Regions from separate parts of the Halomonas sp. HAL1 genome, predicted to be linked through region 1. Evidence: predicted binding sites of a transcription regulator. Region 1 holds the regulator's gene; the other holds the start of a gene.
What was found. The regulator PhoB, encoded in region 1, activates phosphate uptake and scavenging genes when phosphate is short. The targets are predictions, from matches to a motif close to TGTCATANNNNTGTCANA.

Region 1 (8,020 bases):
TGGGGATGGGTACGCTCATGGAACATCAAGCCGATATGACTGTGATCGCCGACAATGGCGTCAATAATGCCCGAGGTGCCTGCGGTATGGATGTCGAGCTGAATGCCCGCATAGCGTTGGGTAAATTCGTGCAGCGGCGACGCTACTAGGTCACTGACAAATCCTTCACCGACGGTGAGCGATATCTTGCCGGTTTCCATGCGCTGGTAGGCTTCAAGTGACGCGATAAAGCCTTCGTCCAGTGCGCCGCGACGCTCGCAGTATTCAAGCAGCATTTCACCGACCGGGGTCGGTGAAATGCCGCCGCGCTGACGCTCCATGAGGGTGGCTCCCAAGGCTTCTTCCAGCAGCGAAATTTGCCTGCTGACTGCCGAGGGAGCAATGTCCAGACGCGCCGCAGCACGGCGCACTGAACCAGACTCCAGGGTAACGCGGAAGTACACTAAGCGTTGATGAGGTATGTCCATCGATAGCTGTTATACCTCTGCCTGGTTTACCCTTTGCTGATCGCTCAATACTGCAAATACTGGGCTACAAATATTTGAGCAGCTTCTGCAGCTTGTTCATATCGGCGGAGTCGCCCACTAAACGCACGTTGCCACTCATCATGCCGTCAAGAAAGGCCTGCTGAGTTGGCTTTTTGAGCACTTTTAACGCGGTGGCTTGGTCTCGGAAACGCAGTTCAAGGTCTAAGTCGACGGGCAGCCCTTTACCGGTGCTGATACCTTTCGGCGTCATCCGGTAGTGGCGGGCTATGCTTAGATCTTCCGTGGCAATTCCCCAGTCCAGGCCGCGCATGCGTTCTAACTGTTCACGAAAGCGCGGCTTGCGGCGCAGGGCACGTTTGAGCAATATGCCCAGTAGCCACAGCGTCAGCTTGAGCTTCATTAGGAAACGGCGTCCTTAAGTCCTTTGCCTGGCTTAAAGGCAACATTTTTGCTGGCCGGAATTTGTAGTGGGGCACCGGTTTGTGGATTTTTACCAGTACGTGCTGCGCGCTCACGTACCGTAAAGGTACCAAAGCCGATCAGAGCGACATCTTCGCCCTTAGCAACGCTGTTAGTGATTTCATCCAAAATAACGTTCAGTACTTGGCCTGCTTTGTCTTTTGACAGGTCGGCACTTTCAGCGATGGCAGCAGCGAGTTCAGGTTTGCGCATAAGAAATCTCCCTTTAGTAAACAATCGAACTTTTGTTAAAGAATCGAGCGTAAAGCAAATGCAGGTTGTTGGGCGCGTCATTAGCACTAGGTAGCTTCTCTAGCCTAGTCGTGAACGCGACGAAAATCAGCCTAGCAGCGTAGGTGCTGCTCTGGAAAGCTCCACTTTCCTTCTCACGCAGCCCCCTGTCAACGCAAAACCAATCAAACGTCCGTCTTTATTTTCGGCTAACGCACTGATATCGCCACCTTCGCCTTCAATTCGCCAGCGTTCAGGTGGGGTGGTTGGCGGGTAGGCTACCACTGGCAGCAGGGGTGTTTTAACGACTATTGGCCAAGCGCCAAAGCTGACCGACGTGGGAGTGCCCGCAAGCGTTGCCGCCAATGCCTTGGCGCTCGCTTGCAGCGGCTGCACGTACATGGCGTTAACGCCATCGACGCAGGCGACATCGCCCAGGGCGTAAATATCGGGGTGTGAAGTACGCAGTTGGCGGTCAACTTGTATGCCGCTCGGCGATACGTTAAGACCCGCGGCTTCGGCAAGCGCCGTACGCGGTGTTAGGCCAGTTGCCATTAGTACGAGATCGGCGCTGATAGCCTCGCCGTTATCCAACCGTAATACGATGTCATCACCGCTGCTGAGTGTTAGTGAATCTATCGTGCGGCCTAAGCAGAGTCGGATGCCTGCCTCATTGAAGGCATCGCCCAGGGCGTTGCCCAGTGGCGTGGGCAGCAGGCGGGGCAGTAGCGTAGCTTCAGGCGCTATGACACTGACGTGATGACCTCCGGCGTGCAGGTCATTAGCAAATTCACAGCCGACCAGCCCGGCGCCAACAATCGCCACCCTTGCTGAGCCTTGGCCTAACGCCTGATGAAAGCGTCGGTAGTCGTCTAGGTCATTAATGGTGAAGCAGCGTGGGGCTACGCTGGGGTCGATGCTGAACGGCATCCTGGGGGCAGCGCCGGTGGCTAATACCAGTGTTTCGTAGCTTAGTTTTGAAGAGCTTAGTTTTTCATAGTTGGGCGCTTGTCCAGCGTCGAGAAGCAGTGTCCGGTTATCCACATCCAGTGCCGCCACGGGGGTGTGGGTAATGATGCGGGCGTTTAACTCATCGCCCAGCTCGGCAGCGTTTCGCTGGGCCAGTTTGTTGGGCGCTAGGCCTTTAGCGAAGCCGGTGGAGAGTAACGGTTTGCTGTAATCGTCACCGCTGTCAGCACTAATCAACGTGATTGACCGCTGGTCACCGAGACGGCGCAGTGCCCGGGCTAAGCCAATCCCGGCCATTCCCGTGCCAATAATGACCAGCGCAGCGTGGGATGAAGAGAGCTCTGGTTGTGAGGTGGGCATGCAGACACCAAAAAAGTCGCTGAAACAAAAGCCTGTTAGTGCTGCATGTTACACTAGCCGACCCGTTTATTGCCCTGGAGAACTTGGTGACGCCTGCAGCTTTTCGGCAAACTCCTCACTTTTCGCGCTGGCGGCCCGTTGATGCGGCGCGACCTGCCATGAGTACTTCCTGGTGGCAGTGGGTTGCCTCAACCGACTCATTAACCGCCCGCTTAATAGCCGCAGGAGGTGAAAAGCAGTTTCGCGTTCGACTGCTACGCCAGGGCGTAGGCTGGCCGCGAGCGGATGAGGCACGGGCGTTGGGCATTGCTCCCAAACGCTATGCATGGCTGCGTGAAGTCGCGCTGTGCTTGGATGAAACGCCGTGGGTGGTGGCGCGCTCCGTCGCCCCGCTTACTCAGTTAAAGGGCCAGCGTTTGGAAGGGTTAGGTGAGCGCTCGCTAGGCAGTTGGTTATTTCGTCAGCCAGGTTTAATTCGCGGGCCGCTTGAGGCCACTACCCAATCCTCCTTATTTGCTCGTATGAACGGTATCGAAAGTGACTGTACCTGGGGCCGACGTTCAGTGTTTTATCACGGCGGTAATCACGGTGGGCTGTCGTTATTGGTGCAGGAGTATTTTTTGCGTGCGATGGCGGATGACCTTGATCTGCCATCGCGCTAGGCTAGCGCCTGCATCTTATTTTTCGTGAGGTAAGCATGGATCGTTCACTGTTGCGGCCGAAGGGATGGGCTCGCGTGGCAGATTTTATACAGCTGATGCGTTTGGATCGACCCATTGGCACTTGGCTGTTGATGTGGCCGACGCTTTGGGCGCTGTGGATTGCCGCTGAAGGGGTACCCGGCCGTGATGTGCTGCTGATTTTTGTGGCCGGTGTTTACGTCATGCGCGCGGCTGGCTGCGTGGTGAACGATTATGCAGATCGCCATTTCGATGGCCATGTGAAACGCACTAAGCATCGCCCGCTCGCCACAGGTCGAATCAGCGAAACCGAGGCTCAATTGCTGTTTATTGGTTTGGTGGCCGCAGCGTTTATTCTGGTGCTACTGACTAATTGGTTTACGGTGCTGCTCTCGCTGGGCGGGGTATTTCTGGCAGTTATTTACCCGTTCATGAAGCGTTATACCCATTTTCCCCAGGTGGTGCTGGGGGCGGCATTCTCATGGGCAATTCCAATGGCCTTTGGCGCCGTGCTGGGCCATGTGCCGTTGGAAGCATGGCTGCTTTTCTGTGCAAACGTGCTATGGACGGTGGCATACGACACGCAATACGCCATGGTCGATCGCGACGATGATTTAAAAATTGGCATTAAATCGACAGCCGTGCTGTTTGGCGACGCGGATCGCCTGATAATCGGCCTACTCCAGGTAGCCACCCTGGGGTTGCTGGCATGGGTAGGCTGGCGGGTCGGGTTAGGTGGGTTCTTTTGGCTAGGGCTCGCTGCAATGGCGGCAACTTTCCTGCATCAGCAGCGCTTAATTCGTTATCAGGAGCGGGATCCCTGTTTCCAGGCGTTTCTGAATAATCACTGGTCGGGGCTGCTGATTTTTACTGGTATTGCGCTAAGTTGGTGGCCTGCGGCGGGTCAGTAACTGCCATTGTCATGTAACTGTCATCAAGTCATGGTGTTATCGTCACTGACATGTCATTGAACTGTTTTTCTTTGAACTGGCTTTTTTGCACACCGTGAGGCTCTGGTATGACCGCCAAAACCGTTCTGATTGTCGATGATGAATCGTCGATTCGCGAGATGATCGCGGTAGCGCTGGAAATGGCTGACTACCGTGTGCTCGAAGCAGATAACGCCCAGGATGCTCATGCCATGGTGGTTGACCACCAACCTGATTTATTGCTGCTTGACTGGATGATGCCTGGCACCAGCGGTATTGAGCTGGCTAGGCGTTTGAAGCGCGAAGAAGCTACCGCCGAGATCCCGATTATTATGCTGACCGCTAAAGGCGAAGAGGATAATAAGATCCAAGGGCTTGAAGCCGGTGCCGATGATTACATCACCAAGCCTTTTTCTCCACGCGAATTGGTGGCACGGCTGAAAGCGGTGCTGCGTCGTGCGACACCGCGTGGCGTTGAGGACCCGATTGAGATTAATGGCCTGTTGCTTGATCCGGTAAGCCACCGGGTAAGCGCTCACGGTAAAGCGTTGGAAATGGGTCCGACCGAGTATCGTCTGCTGCAGTTTTTTATGACCCATCAAGAGCGCGCTTACACACGTAGCCAACTGCTTGACCAAGTATGGGGTGGTAATGTGTATGTCGAAGAGCGTACGGTCGATGTGCATATTCGACGCTTACGAAAAGCGCTGGGCGATGTGCATCAAAACCTGATTCAAACGGTTCGGGGTACCGGATACCGTTTCTCTGCACGGGTGTAAATGTGCGCCTATGGAGCCGTGAACTGTGGCGTCTAGCGTGGCTGGCCACACTGGGTACTTGTTTAGGCTGGTTATTGGGCTCAGCAGGGCTAGGGCTTGCGGCAGGGCTTGCAGTATGTCTGTTTTATCACTTGCGGCAGCTACGCGAACTTTATTTATGGCTAACCCTACATCCTCACGATGAGCCGCCTGCCGCTCACGGTATGTGGGGTGAATTGTTTGATCGTTTATACCGCTATCAGAAAAGCCAGCGTATAACGCAAAGTCGGCTGCGTGCTACCTTGGCCCGTATTCAAGAGTCGTCTGAAGCGATGCGTGACAGTGTGGTCATGCTCGACCGCCACGGTGATCTAGAGTGGTGGAACAGCGCTGCAACGAACATGCTAGGGCTACAAACTGCCCATGATCGTGGTCAGCACATTACCAACCTACTGCGCGAGCCAAGTTTCATCCGCTACTTCAATGCGCGGGAGTATGGCGAGCCGCTAACGCTGACATCGCCGATTGACGAGCGTCGAATCCTGCAGTATCAAATTACCCTGTACGGTGACGATGAACGGCTGGTAATGGCCCGGGATATCACGCGCTTGCATCGCCTGGAACAGATGCGGCGCGACTTTGTTGCCAACGTCTCTCACGAGCTGCGCACGCCGCTAACCGTCCTTTCCGGCTATCTGGAAACCTACAGCGATATTGCTGACCAGTTGCCTCCGCGTTTGGGCAAAAGCATCAACCAGATGCAGGAACAGACGCAGCGAATGCAAAACCTGGTCAATGATCTATTGCTGCTCTCTCGGTTAGAAATCGACCAGGGGGGGAAAGATCACCATCCGCTGTCGCTAGGGCCTTTGCTACAAAGCATCTGTGATGATGCGCTGGCGCTGTCGAATCAGCGTCATACCATTACTGTCGCGCTTGAAAGCGATGCACGCCTGCTGGGTAGTGAACAGGAGATTCGTAGCGCCATCTCTAACCTCGCCTTCAATGCCGTTCGCTATACGCCAGCAGGTAGCCACATCACCTTACGCTGGAAAGCTAGCGCGACTGGCGGCGGCTGTATTGATGTGGAAGACAATGGTGAAGGCATCGATCCCGTCCATATTCCCCGACTAACCGAACGTTTTTACCGTGTCGATAAAGGCCGTAGCACCGCAACTGGCGGCACGGGCTTAGGCTTGGCGATCGTTAAGCACGTACTATTACGCCACGATGCGCAATTACAGATTGAATCCCACCCGGGTAAAGGGGCGCTTTTTCGCTGCTCATTTCCCGCTTCACGTCTTGTATAGGGCTCCGTAAGCGACCTCTCGCACCATACCTGTAAAGGTGTGTAATATTGGCATGTAAGGTTGGTAAGAGTTTACTCATGTGCCATTTTTACACAGCTTTTAAGCTTGGTATTTCTATTTTAACAGAACGCTACAGCTTGGCTTGTTTTAATTAATACATTGATTTTTAATTGCTTTATCCTGTTTTTTGGCATTTGGCATGCCCGCTGCATTGTTAAAGATAAGGAAGACGACCGCAGGAAATGCTGGCTTTTATAATAAGCCCTTCTTTCTTAACCAAGCGGTAATAAACAGCGATCGGAGGTGGAATATGATGTCCAAGGATTTACTCAAGAAAGCTGGCATTTTAGGTGTATCTTTTGGTTTGATGGCAAGCCCGTTAGCATTTGCTCAAACAGATGAAAATTCAGCTATTGATGAAAATCAGGGAATTACAGCTGAAGAGCAACCAATGGATCCCCAAGGTACTGATAGTTCAGACGGTCATAATACCAAAGACATGACTAATGATTTAACCCATGACGAAGGTGATGAAGCCAGCGACATGGATCCTCAGTCAAGCGGTCACTCAGATGATGCTGAGTATGACGACGATGAGCTTGTAGAAGAAAACAGCGGTAGCTAATTGTTAATTATCATTTAGATATCAAAGAATGTCCTTTCAACGGATGAAAGGGTGATTGACAGGATGTTACAAAGGCAAGGATGCTTTTCAGGTTCAAGGATGAATCACTAGGAAATCAAACGTTAGTCAGGGTTAATTCCAAGGTTGGAGTCCCGCACAAGGAGTGGAAGCTAACGTTAGTTATTACCTATAGTCTATTCTGATATCGGGCCTCGCCAGTCGGGGTCTAATTTTTTTCTGCCTGCTTTTTGTGGGCATTTCGCTATTTTTACCTACCTACCTACCTACCTACCTACCTACCTACCTTTTTGAGTGCTTGGCCGCAGAAACTGAGTGCAACACCTAAGAATTTTAGTAAGGTGTTGGATTTATGTCCTATTCAGAACTCAGCATCGAAGAACGTGCCACCATACAGGTAAGCCTCAGGCAAGGCATGAGGCTCCGCCAGATTGCTCACATGTTGAGGCGTTCTCCGTCTACCCTCAGCCGTGAAGTACGGCGCAACCAAACTCAGTCAGGTGCCTACTGTGCTCATAGTGCGCAGACGCACCGCTGCGCTCGACGCATGGTTTGTCGCCCAAAACGTAAGCTGCTGTTGGGGAGTGAACGCTTTGAGCTGGTCATTCATATGCTTCGCAACCGCTTGTCTCCAGAACAAATAGCAGGCAAGCTCAAACGCATGATGACGCCCAGTTTTGAAGATGCTTACGTCTGCCGTGAGACGGTCTACAACGCCATTTACGCCTTGCCTGTGGGCCAGCTTAAGAAAGAGTTGATTCACTGCCTGCGCCAAGGCAAATCGACCCGTAAGCCTCGCCGTGGTCAGGTCGATCGCCGTGGCCAAATACCCGACATGGTGAGCATTCACCTTCGTCCACCGGAGATAGAGAAGCGCGAAATGCCAGGCCACTGGGAGGGCGATTTAATCAAAGGTAAGAACAATGCCTCTGCCGTCGGCACGTTAGTTGAACTCAGCAGTGGCTACGTCATCCTCGCCAAATTACATGACGCCACAGCGACCTCAGCTGTTGAGGGATTTAGCGCAGCACTCAACCGAATGCCACTAGCCGCACGCAAGAGCATGACGTATGACCAAGGCCGAGAAATGGCGAAGCATGCACAGATTACCCAAGCAACGGGTGTTGCAATCTACTTTTGTGACCCTCACAGCCCATGGCAACGCGGTAGCAATGAAAACATCAATGGCTTGA
Region 2 (8,020 bases), 1.4 Mb from region 1:
ACACCAGCATCGTTACTGAAAACAGCGGCACTGTGCACCGTCTAGAAGATTGGGGTCGTCGTCACTTGGCTTACCCGATCAACAAGATCCACAAAGCCCACTACGTGCTGATGAATGTCGAATGTAACGGCGAAACTCTCGATGAAATCGAGAATATCTTCCGTTACAACGACGCCATTATCCGCAGCCTGGTTGTTCGCTGCAAAGAAGCTGTTACTGAAGCTTCCCCGATGATGAAGCCGGCAGAAGAAAAACGTCCGCGTCGCGAAGAAAAACCGCGCGCTGAAGAAGAAGAAACTGCCTGATTTTATTCACTGCACGTTTTAAGGAGCTAGTCCATGGCACGTTTTTTCCGTCGCCGTAAGTTTTGCCGCTTCACCGCTGAAGGCATCAAGCAGATCGATTACAAAGATCTGGACACGCTGAAGGCTTACATCACCGAAACCGGCAAGATCGTTCCAAGCCGTATTACCGGCACCAAAGCACGCTATCAGCGTCAGTTGGCGACTGCTATCAAGCGCTCGCGTTATCTGGCACTGCTGCCCTACTCCGATAGCCACCAGTAAGCGTTTAACGTGATGCTGGCACTAGCCCGATGGCTAATGCGGGGCACGCCTTACGCAGCAGGCGGGGCGGCCCTGGCAACGCTAGTGCCTTGGCTGTTCTGGTTAGGGGCAGCCATCGCCGCGTTGATGACGCTACGCAAAGGTTTTGCACCTGCGCTGCCAGTCATTATCGCTGCAGCACTGCCGGCTGGCTGGTGGTGGGCACAGGGAGACGTCATTCCGCTTGCTAGCATACTGCTGGTAACGCTGATGGCCGTTATCCTGCGCGAGAGGATGCGTTGGGGTGAAACGTTGATTGTGGGGACGTTGGTCGCCGCTGTCATGGTTCAGCTTGGCATCTTCAGCCCACCAGGCGGCACAGAGTTAATGCTTGAGCAGTTGCGGGAAGGTTCAGAAGAAGTGGACCGCATGCTCACGGAATTCGCCAATCAGGGCTACGATACCCAAACCATCGCCGCGTTAGTGGTGGGTGGGGTGACTGGGCTCGTCGTACTGTTGGCAGCAATAGTGTGTTTAGCGCTTGCGCGTAGTTGGCAAGCTGGGTTGTATAACCCAGGTGGCTTTCGCGAAGAGTTTCATGCACTACGCTTAACACCCAAAGAGCTGGCCGTATTGGTCGTCATTGGAGTGATAGGCATGCTGCTGGGCGCACACGCGCTGGCGATGCTTGGTTGGATTCCGCTGTTGGTAGCTGGCGTTGCGTTAGTGCATGGGTTTATTGGAATAAAGGGGATGAACGGGCTGTGGCTGGTAGCATTTTATGTGCTGCTAATCACGACCTGGCCCACGATTCTCATTGTGCTGCTGTTGGGGCTGATTGATACATTCGCGAACGTTCGCGCACGCCTTGCCCGCAGCAACTGACAAGAGGTTTACGAGATGGAAGTCATTCTGCTCGACAACATTGGTAAGCTGGGCGGCCTGGGTGACAAAGTCACCGTGAAGCCTGGTTATGGTCGTAACTACTTGGTGCCTTACGGCTTAGCCGTACCGGCCACCAAAGACAACATCGAAGCGTTTGAAGCACAGCGTGCTGAGCTCGAAGCGCAAGCCGCTGAGCGCAAGGCAGAAGCCGAAGTGCGCGCTGAGCAGCTAAACGACATCGAGCTGTCTTTGGTTTCCAAAGCAGGCGACGAAGGCAAGCTGTTCGGTTCTATTGGTCCGCGTGACCTGGCTGACGCCATTTCCTCTGCTGGCATCGATATTGCCAAGAGCGAAGTGCGTATGCCGACAGGGCCGATTCGCCAAACTGGCGAATACGACATTGCTATTCACTTGCACGCTGAAGTGAATACGACTGTACGTGTAGTAGTAGTTGCAGAGTAATTAAGTAAGTGCTACTTAAGTACGAGATAAGTGCCAAGTAAGTATTTAGTGCTTGGTCACTCACTGTACTGGCACGAACGCCTCAAAAGGCGCGGGGAAACCCGCGCCTTTTGTTATTTCTGACGCCTGTGCTGCAAGACGGTAGTGCTGGATAGTGTCATAAATCCGCCTGGTCTATTACGGTTTGGCGTTTTTCAGACAATGTCTAGATTGGCTGTGATGTCGGTGGTCGAACGTCCTCGCTCCGGCTAAGATACCCCTCTTCATTATTGGCTACGCTGTAGTATTTAAAGGAGCTCGCTATGCAGGACCAGCCTTCTGCTGATAAAGAAACGGCAGCGCTAAAACTGCCGCCGCACTCTCTGGAGGCGGAGCAGTCGGTATTAGGCGGGCTAATGCTGGATAACCAAGCCTGGGATAACGTCTCAGAGCGCTTGGTGGCGGATGATTTCTACCGTTATGAGCACCGTTTAGTGTTCAACGTGATGATTCATCTGGCTGAATCCGGTCAGCCATTGGACGTGGTAACGCTTTCCGAAGCGCTGGAAGCGCGGGATCACTTGGATACGGTCGGTGGGTTAGCGTTTTTAGCCGAGCTTGCGCGTAACACGCCCTCTGCCAGTAATATTCGCGCCTACGCCGATATCGTGCGTGAGCGGGCAACGCTGCGTAAATTGATCCGGGCTGCTAACCAAATCGCCGATAGCGCTTTTTCCCCTCAAGGGCGTCCGGCGGATGAATTGCTCAATGAAGCGGAACGGTTAGTGTTCCAGATTGCCGAGGAGCGTCCTAAAACCGGCGGTCCTATCGGTATGAGCGATTTGCTGACCAAAGCCGTTGATCGCATTGATGAGCTGTTTAACCTGAAAGGTGAAATGACCGGGCTTTCCACCGGTTTCCGTGACTTGGATGAGATGACCACTGGTCTCCAACCGTCGGATATGGTGGTGATTGCAGGTCGTCCCTCCATGGGTAAAACCACCTTCGCGATGAACCTGGTTGAGCATGCGGTTATTTCCAGCGACAAGCCGGTCATGGTCTTCTCTATGGAGATGCCCGCCGAATCCCTGATGCTGAGGATGCTCTCATCGCTGGGTAGGATTGACCAAACCCGCGTACGTACCGGGCAGTTGGAAGATGAGGATTGGCCGCGCTTAACCTCCGCCGTCAATCTGCTCAAAGACAAACAGCTGTTTATCGATGATACCGCGGCCTTATCGCCAAATGAGATGCGCTCACGGTTGCGTCGGGTGGTGCGTGAGCATGGCAATATTGCACTGGTGATGATCGATTACCTTCAGTTAATGCAGATCCCCGGCTTCAATGAAAACCGTACCGGTGAAATTTCTGAAATCTCGCGCTCGTTGAAGGGCTTGGCGAAAGAGTTTAATTGTCCAGTCGTGGCACTTTCCCAGTTGAACCGCTCGTTGGAGCAGCGTCCGAATAAACGGCCAGTCATGTCGGATTTGCGTGAGTCGGGCGCCATTGAGCAGGACGCGGACGTCATTGCCTTCGTTTATCGCGATGAAGTCTATAATCCAGATAACCCCGATAACCAAGGTATCGCGGAGTTAATTATTGGTAAGCAGCGTAACGGCCCGATCGGCACCGTTCACATGGCGTTTATCGGTAAATATACCCGCTTCGAGGATTTGGCCCCGGATAGCTACGGTCAAGCATTCGGCGACTAGGTTTTTACAGGCTGGTTTGGGAAGACCGGTTTCAAAGCCAGCTTTGTGATGAGTCACTTGAGGATGGGGAGCGAGCTCGTATAATGCCCCACCCATGATATGCAAATAAACGGGAGTAGCAAATGGCAGGTGGATTTCGGCGCGGTAATCGGCAGCGTCTTCCTAAGCTAGAAGGTCGCGGTGAGCTTGAAGCACTGGAGCGTGAAGGGCCTTTCAAAGAATGGTTAGGTATGCCAGACCTTTATCGCTACCATTTGGTCGTGGAGGGGGAAAAGTATAGCTATCAAACCGAAGATGGAGAGCTGCCCGTTAAGGTGGGGGATAAGGTCGTGTTTCGCTACAAAGAGACCAAAGGCGGCAACTGGATTGACCGTAATTCACTTGGCAAAGCCATCGACCCTTCTGAATACCAGTAAAATAACGACTTCTTGACGCTTCGGTCAGGAACTCTCTTGCGCTATTGCCCTCGAATGTAGTTGAAAATTAGTGGTTAAGAAATCAGTTGTTGAATAACCCACTATTGTGAGTCTATCTTTTAATGGATGTCACAACACTGCAACAACAGGGCAACAGGAACGTCATAGGGTGCAGTCATGCTGTGCCCTGATGCCATATCTGATGGCATACTTGATGACATAGACAAATAACAGGAGGGAACCATGGAACTGAAGGATCTTAAGCAGTTTGTCGCCAGCCACGACAACTTTGAAATTCGCGTGATTACCCATTCGGGTAGCCGTTTTTATCAGGTTGAGCTGGAAGATGTTGAAGGCGAGCGCCATATGCTGATGCAGCGTTCTAAGCCAATGCTATTTCGCTCGCTGGATGATGCCTATATGGAACTCAAACGGGCTGGCATTCACCGCGCTTACTTAGTACAGCACGTGCCTCACGATGAAGTAATTGGTCGTGACGCTCATTACAGCGAGCCGCTTACATCGCGTATGCCGTTAGTATTTTAAGTTTACGCGCTAACCCAAACGCTTCACGTATAAATCGTTAACTCTTAGCTTTACGCTTTTCCCACCACCGCCCGATTCGTATTCGACGACGGGCAAAATAACGGTAACCGGCATTCATCACGCCGCGTACACCCGGTAAGCATGAAATCTTCACCAGCCGCCGGTAGCCCAACACTGCATAGAGGGCACGGCTGGCATCCATCCCGATATACCACTCTCCTTGGCTATCTTGTAGATGAAGTTGGCCCATCATCGCATTAAATTCCTGCCCGTACGCCTGAGCGTTAAAGTCACTGGCCTGGATATCTACCAGTGCGATGCGTTCCTGGTGACGATGCTTTTTAAGCCATGCCACTTCTTGCTGACAAAAAGGGCAGTGGCCGTCATGAAACAGCGTAACAGGGAGCGATGCCTTCAGTGGTGAGTAGCGGCTCATTGTTATTCCTTATTGGCGTTCGGTTGTGGATATTGCATAGCCTGCCGTGTGGCAGGATTGCCCGTAGCCTGGTGATGTCTCCAGTTGTGATAAAAAGTTTTCAGCCTGCTGGCGAATAGCTTCACGCTTCTCATCGGTCATGCGCCTCAGGGAGCCGTAGATTAGCTTCATGCGTGGGTTTTTATTTAATCGCTCCGCATTGGCTTCAAGGAAATGCCAGTAAAGGCTATTGAAAGGGCAGGCGTTGGGGCCGATGACCTGTTTTGGCGAGTAGCGGCAGTGCTGGCAGTGATCTGACATTTTGTCGATATATTTACCCGAGGCACAGTAGGGCTTGGAGCCCATTAAGCCACCATCGGCATGGAGTACCATGCCCAAGGTATTAGGCAGTTCCACCCACTCGCTGGCATCGGCATAAACCGCTAAGTACCAATCGCACAGAGCTTCCGGTTTGACGCCACAGAGGAGGGCAAAGTTGCCAGTGACCATTAGCCGTTGAATATGATGGGCGTAGCTATTGTCGATGGTCATTTGAACGGCGCGATTTAGGCACCGCATATCGGTGTCTGCGTCCCAATAAAAGGCTGGTAGTTCGCGCTTAAAGCCTAGTGGGTTGGCGCTTTTGTAGCTGGGCATCTGTGTCCAGTAGAGCCCGCGCACGTATTCGCGCCAGCCAAGAATTTGACGGATAAATCCTTCAACCGCATTAATCGGGGCTTCACCGGTGTAATAACACTGCTCTGCGGCTTCGCAAACCTCATGAGGAGACAGTAGGCCGATGTTCATCGCGGCAGAGAGTCGCGAGTGATACAAATAGGGTGCGGAATCGCTGATGGCATCCTGATAGCGGCCAAACTGAGCCAATCCATGCTGCATAAAGTGCTTAAGATCCACTAATGCCTGCTTACGGGTCACCGGAAGGTTAAAGTTCGTCAGTGTGCCCATATGATCACTAAAGTGGCGTTCCGCATCGGCCAGAGCGTCTTGGGTAAGCTTGTCTTGGCGGTGTTGTGGCAGCTCAGGAAACTCAAGCGCTGACTTGATGGGCTGGCGATTATCGTGATCAAAATTCCACTTGCCGCCAGCAGGCTCATCGCCCTCCATCAGGAATCCGGTCCGCTTGCGCTGTTCACGGTAAAAATACTCAAGTCTTAACTGTTTGCGGCCACTTGCCCACTGGCTAAAATCGCTGGGCGTCGTAAAAAAACGCTCATCTTCAAGAAGCCGCCAGGGAATCGTGGCGTCTTCACGCTGGTGCATCGTCTTCCACAGCCGCCACTCTCCAGGCCGCGCAACGCGTATCTCGTCGCAGCCATACTGTGCGGCTATACGCTCGGCTTCCTCAATGAGGGAGTGGCAATTATCGGCATCATCCAGGGCGCTGTAATGGACTTGGAAACCCTTATCACGCAGTGCCTGGGCAAAGTGACGCATGGCGGCCAAAAAAAGGGCGATTTTGTGAATATGATGAGGCACATAGCGTGCTTCTTCAGCGACTTCGCACAGAGCAACGACCGCATTGGTGGGGGCTTCTTGCAGCGTTGTGAGTGAAAAAGAGAGCTGGTCGCCGAGTACTAGAAGCAGAGGCTTAGACATGAGTTGGCCTGTAGTTATACAAATGATGTCAATAGTATAACTTTATGCCGCCGCTTTGCCGAAAAGTGATAGGATTTAGCCCTCTGGTATTCATAAATTGTATTAGTGATCAGTGACACCGTTATTTTCCAGGAGCAAGTGTAATGACCGAAAATGTCGTCAAGGATCAACCGGGCGAGGGTCGGTTGGCCCATGCACCTAGTGATCACCCGTCGGTGCCGCGTGCCAAGGTCGGTGTTGTGCTCGCGAACTTGGGAACACCGGATGCCACCGACTACTGGTCAATGCGTCGCTACTTGAGTGAGTTCCTGTCCGATAAGCGCGTGGTCGACTATGCCGGTTGGAAATGGCAGCCACTGCTGCAGTTGATTATTTTGACTAAGCGTCCTTTTTCGTCGGGTAAGGCGTACCGCAGTATTTGGAATAACGAAAAAAACGAAAGCCCGCTGCTAACCACTACCCGGGCTCAAACCGAAAAAATGACGGCGCGGCTGAAAGCACTCTATGGTGACGATGTCGAAGTCGATTTTTGCATGCGCTATGGCAACCCTTCTACTAAAAGCGTGTTGACCCGAATGAAAGAGAAGGGCTGTGAAAAAATCGTCTTTTTCCCCCTCTACCCTCAGTACGGTTCTCCTACAACGGCAACGGCTAACGACGAAGCATTTCGTACGTTGATGAAAATGAAGTGGCAGCCATACATTCGCACAGTGCCCGCGTATTTCGACCATCCTGCCTATGTTCAGGCGTTGGCTAACTCGGTACAAGAAGCCTATGACGGTTTTGCGACCCGGCCCACCAAGCTTGTCGCGAGCTACCATGGGGTGCCCGAGCGTTACTTGATGGAGGGAGACCCTTACCACTGCCAGTGCCAGAAAACCACTCGTTTGCTGCGTGAGAAGCTTGGTTTCAGCAAAGAGGAGGTCGATACCGCCTTCCAGTCACAGTTTGGCCCTGAAAAGTGGGTTGGCCCGCAAACCGTCAAGCATGTAGCGGAGCTTGCCAAGCAGGGGCATAAACATATTGCGATTATGTCGCCGGCTTTCTCGTCAGATTGTGTCGAAACCCTGGAAGAGATCGAAGAGGAGATTCGCGATAGCTTTATGGAAGCGGGCGGAGAGACGTTTAGCTACATTCCTTGCCTGAATGATCGCGACGACCATATCGAAGCGCTACTAAGAGTAATCAATAATGAATTAGCGGGTTGGTTGTCTATTGCCTAACGTGTAACACCTTATTTGCTATAGTCATTTCTTGACAACAGCCGCAGACGAGTTTTTTTTCGCCAGCGGCTGTTTGCGTTTAAGCGTTTGACTGGTCAGTCAAAACCACCTGTTATAAGGTGTACAACTTTAGAATCACACTACTTCAACGCTGGCATGCCAGTGACAGGGCATGATGCCTGGGTATTCGCCTCAACCTCCAAGGTGAGCCTTTCATTTT

Region 2: Q3Y66_RS13030 (DUF6482 family protein) is a predicted target of PhoB. The motif match lies at 4,127-4,144, and genes of this name have one in related genera.

The regions. Positions count from the first base shown of each region.
Region 1 is NZ_CP130610.1:4,145,567-4,153,586, reverse strand. It holds gene Q3Y66_RS19325 (LysR family transcriptional regulator) at 1-467, opposite strand, end outside; gene Q3Y66_RS19320 (hypothetical protein) at 532-888, opposite strand; gene Q3Y66_RS19315 (HU family DNA-binding protein) at 888-1,160, opposite strand; gene Q3Y66_RS19310 (NAD(P)/FAD-dependent oxidoreductase) at 1,287-2,507, opposite strand; gene Q3Y66_RS19305 (chorismate lyase) at 2,546-3,169, shown strand; gene ubiA (4-hydroxybenzoate octaprenyltransferase) at 3,205-4,098, shown strand; gene phoB (phosphate regulon transcriptional regulator PhoB) at 4,206-4,895, shown strand; gene phoR (phosphate regulon sensor histidine kinase PhoR) at 4,898-6,184, shown strand; gene Q3Y66_RS19285 (hypothetical protein) at 6,495-6,809, shown strand; gene Q3Y66_RS19280 (IS30 family transposase) at 7,180-8,020, shown strand, end outside.
Region 2 is NZ_CP130610.1:2,772,984-2,781,003, reverse strand. It holds gene rpsF (30S ribosomal protein S6) at 1-305, shown strand, start outside; gene rpsR (30S ribosomal protein S18) at 339-566, shown strand; gene Q3Y66_RS13050 (hypothetical protein) at 579-1,430, shown strand; gene rplI (50S ribosomal protein L9) at 1,446-1,892, shown strand; gene dnaB (replicative DNA helicase) at 2,195-3,583, shown strand; gene Q3Y66_RS13035 (hypothetical protein) at 3,706-3,999, shown strand; gene Q3Y66_RS13030 (DUF6482 family protein) at 4,243-4,545, shown strand; gene Q3Y66_RS13025 (thiol-disulfide oxidoreductase DCC family protein) at 4,583-4,981, opposite strand; gene Q3Y66_RS13020 (cryptochrome/photolyase family protein) at 4,991-6,577, opposite strand; gene hemH (ferrochelatase) at 6,721-7,800, shown strand.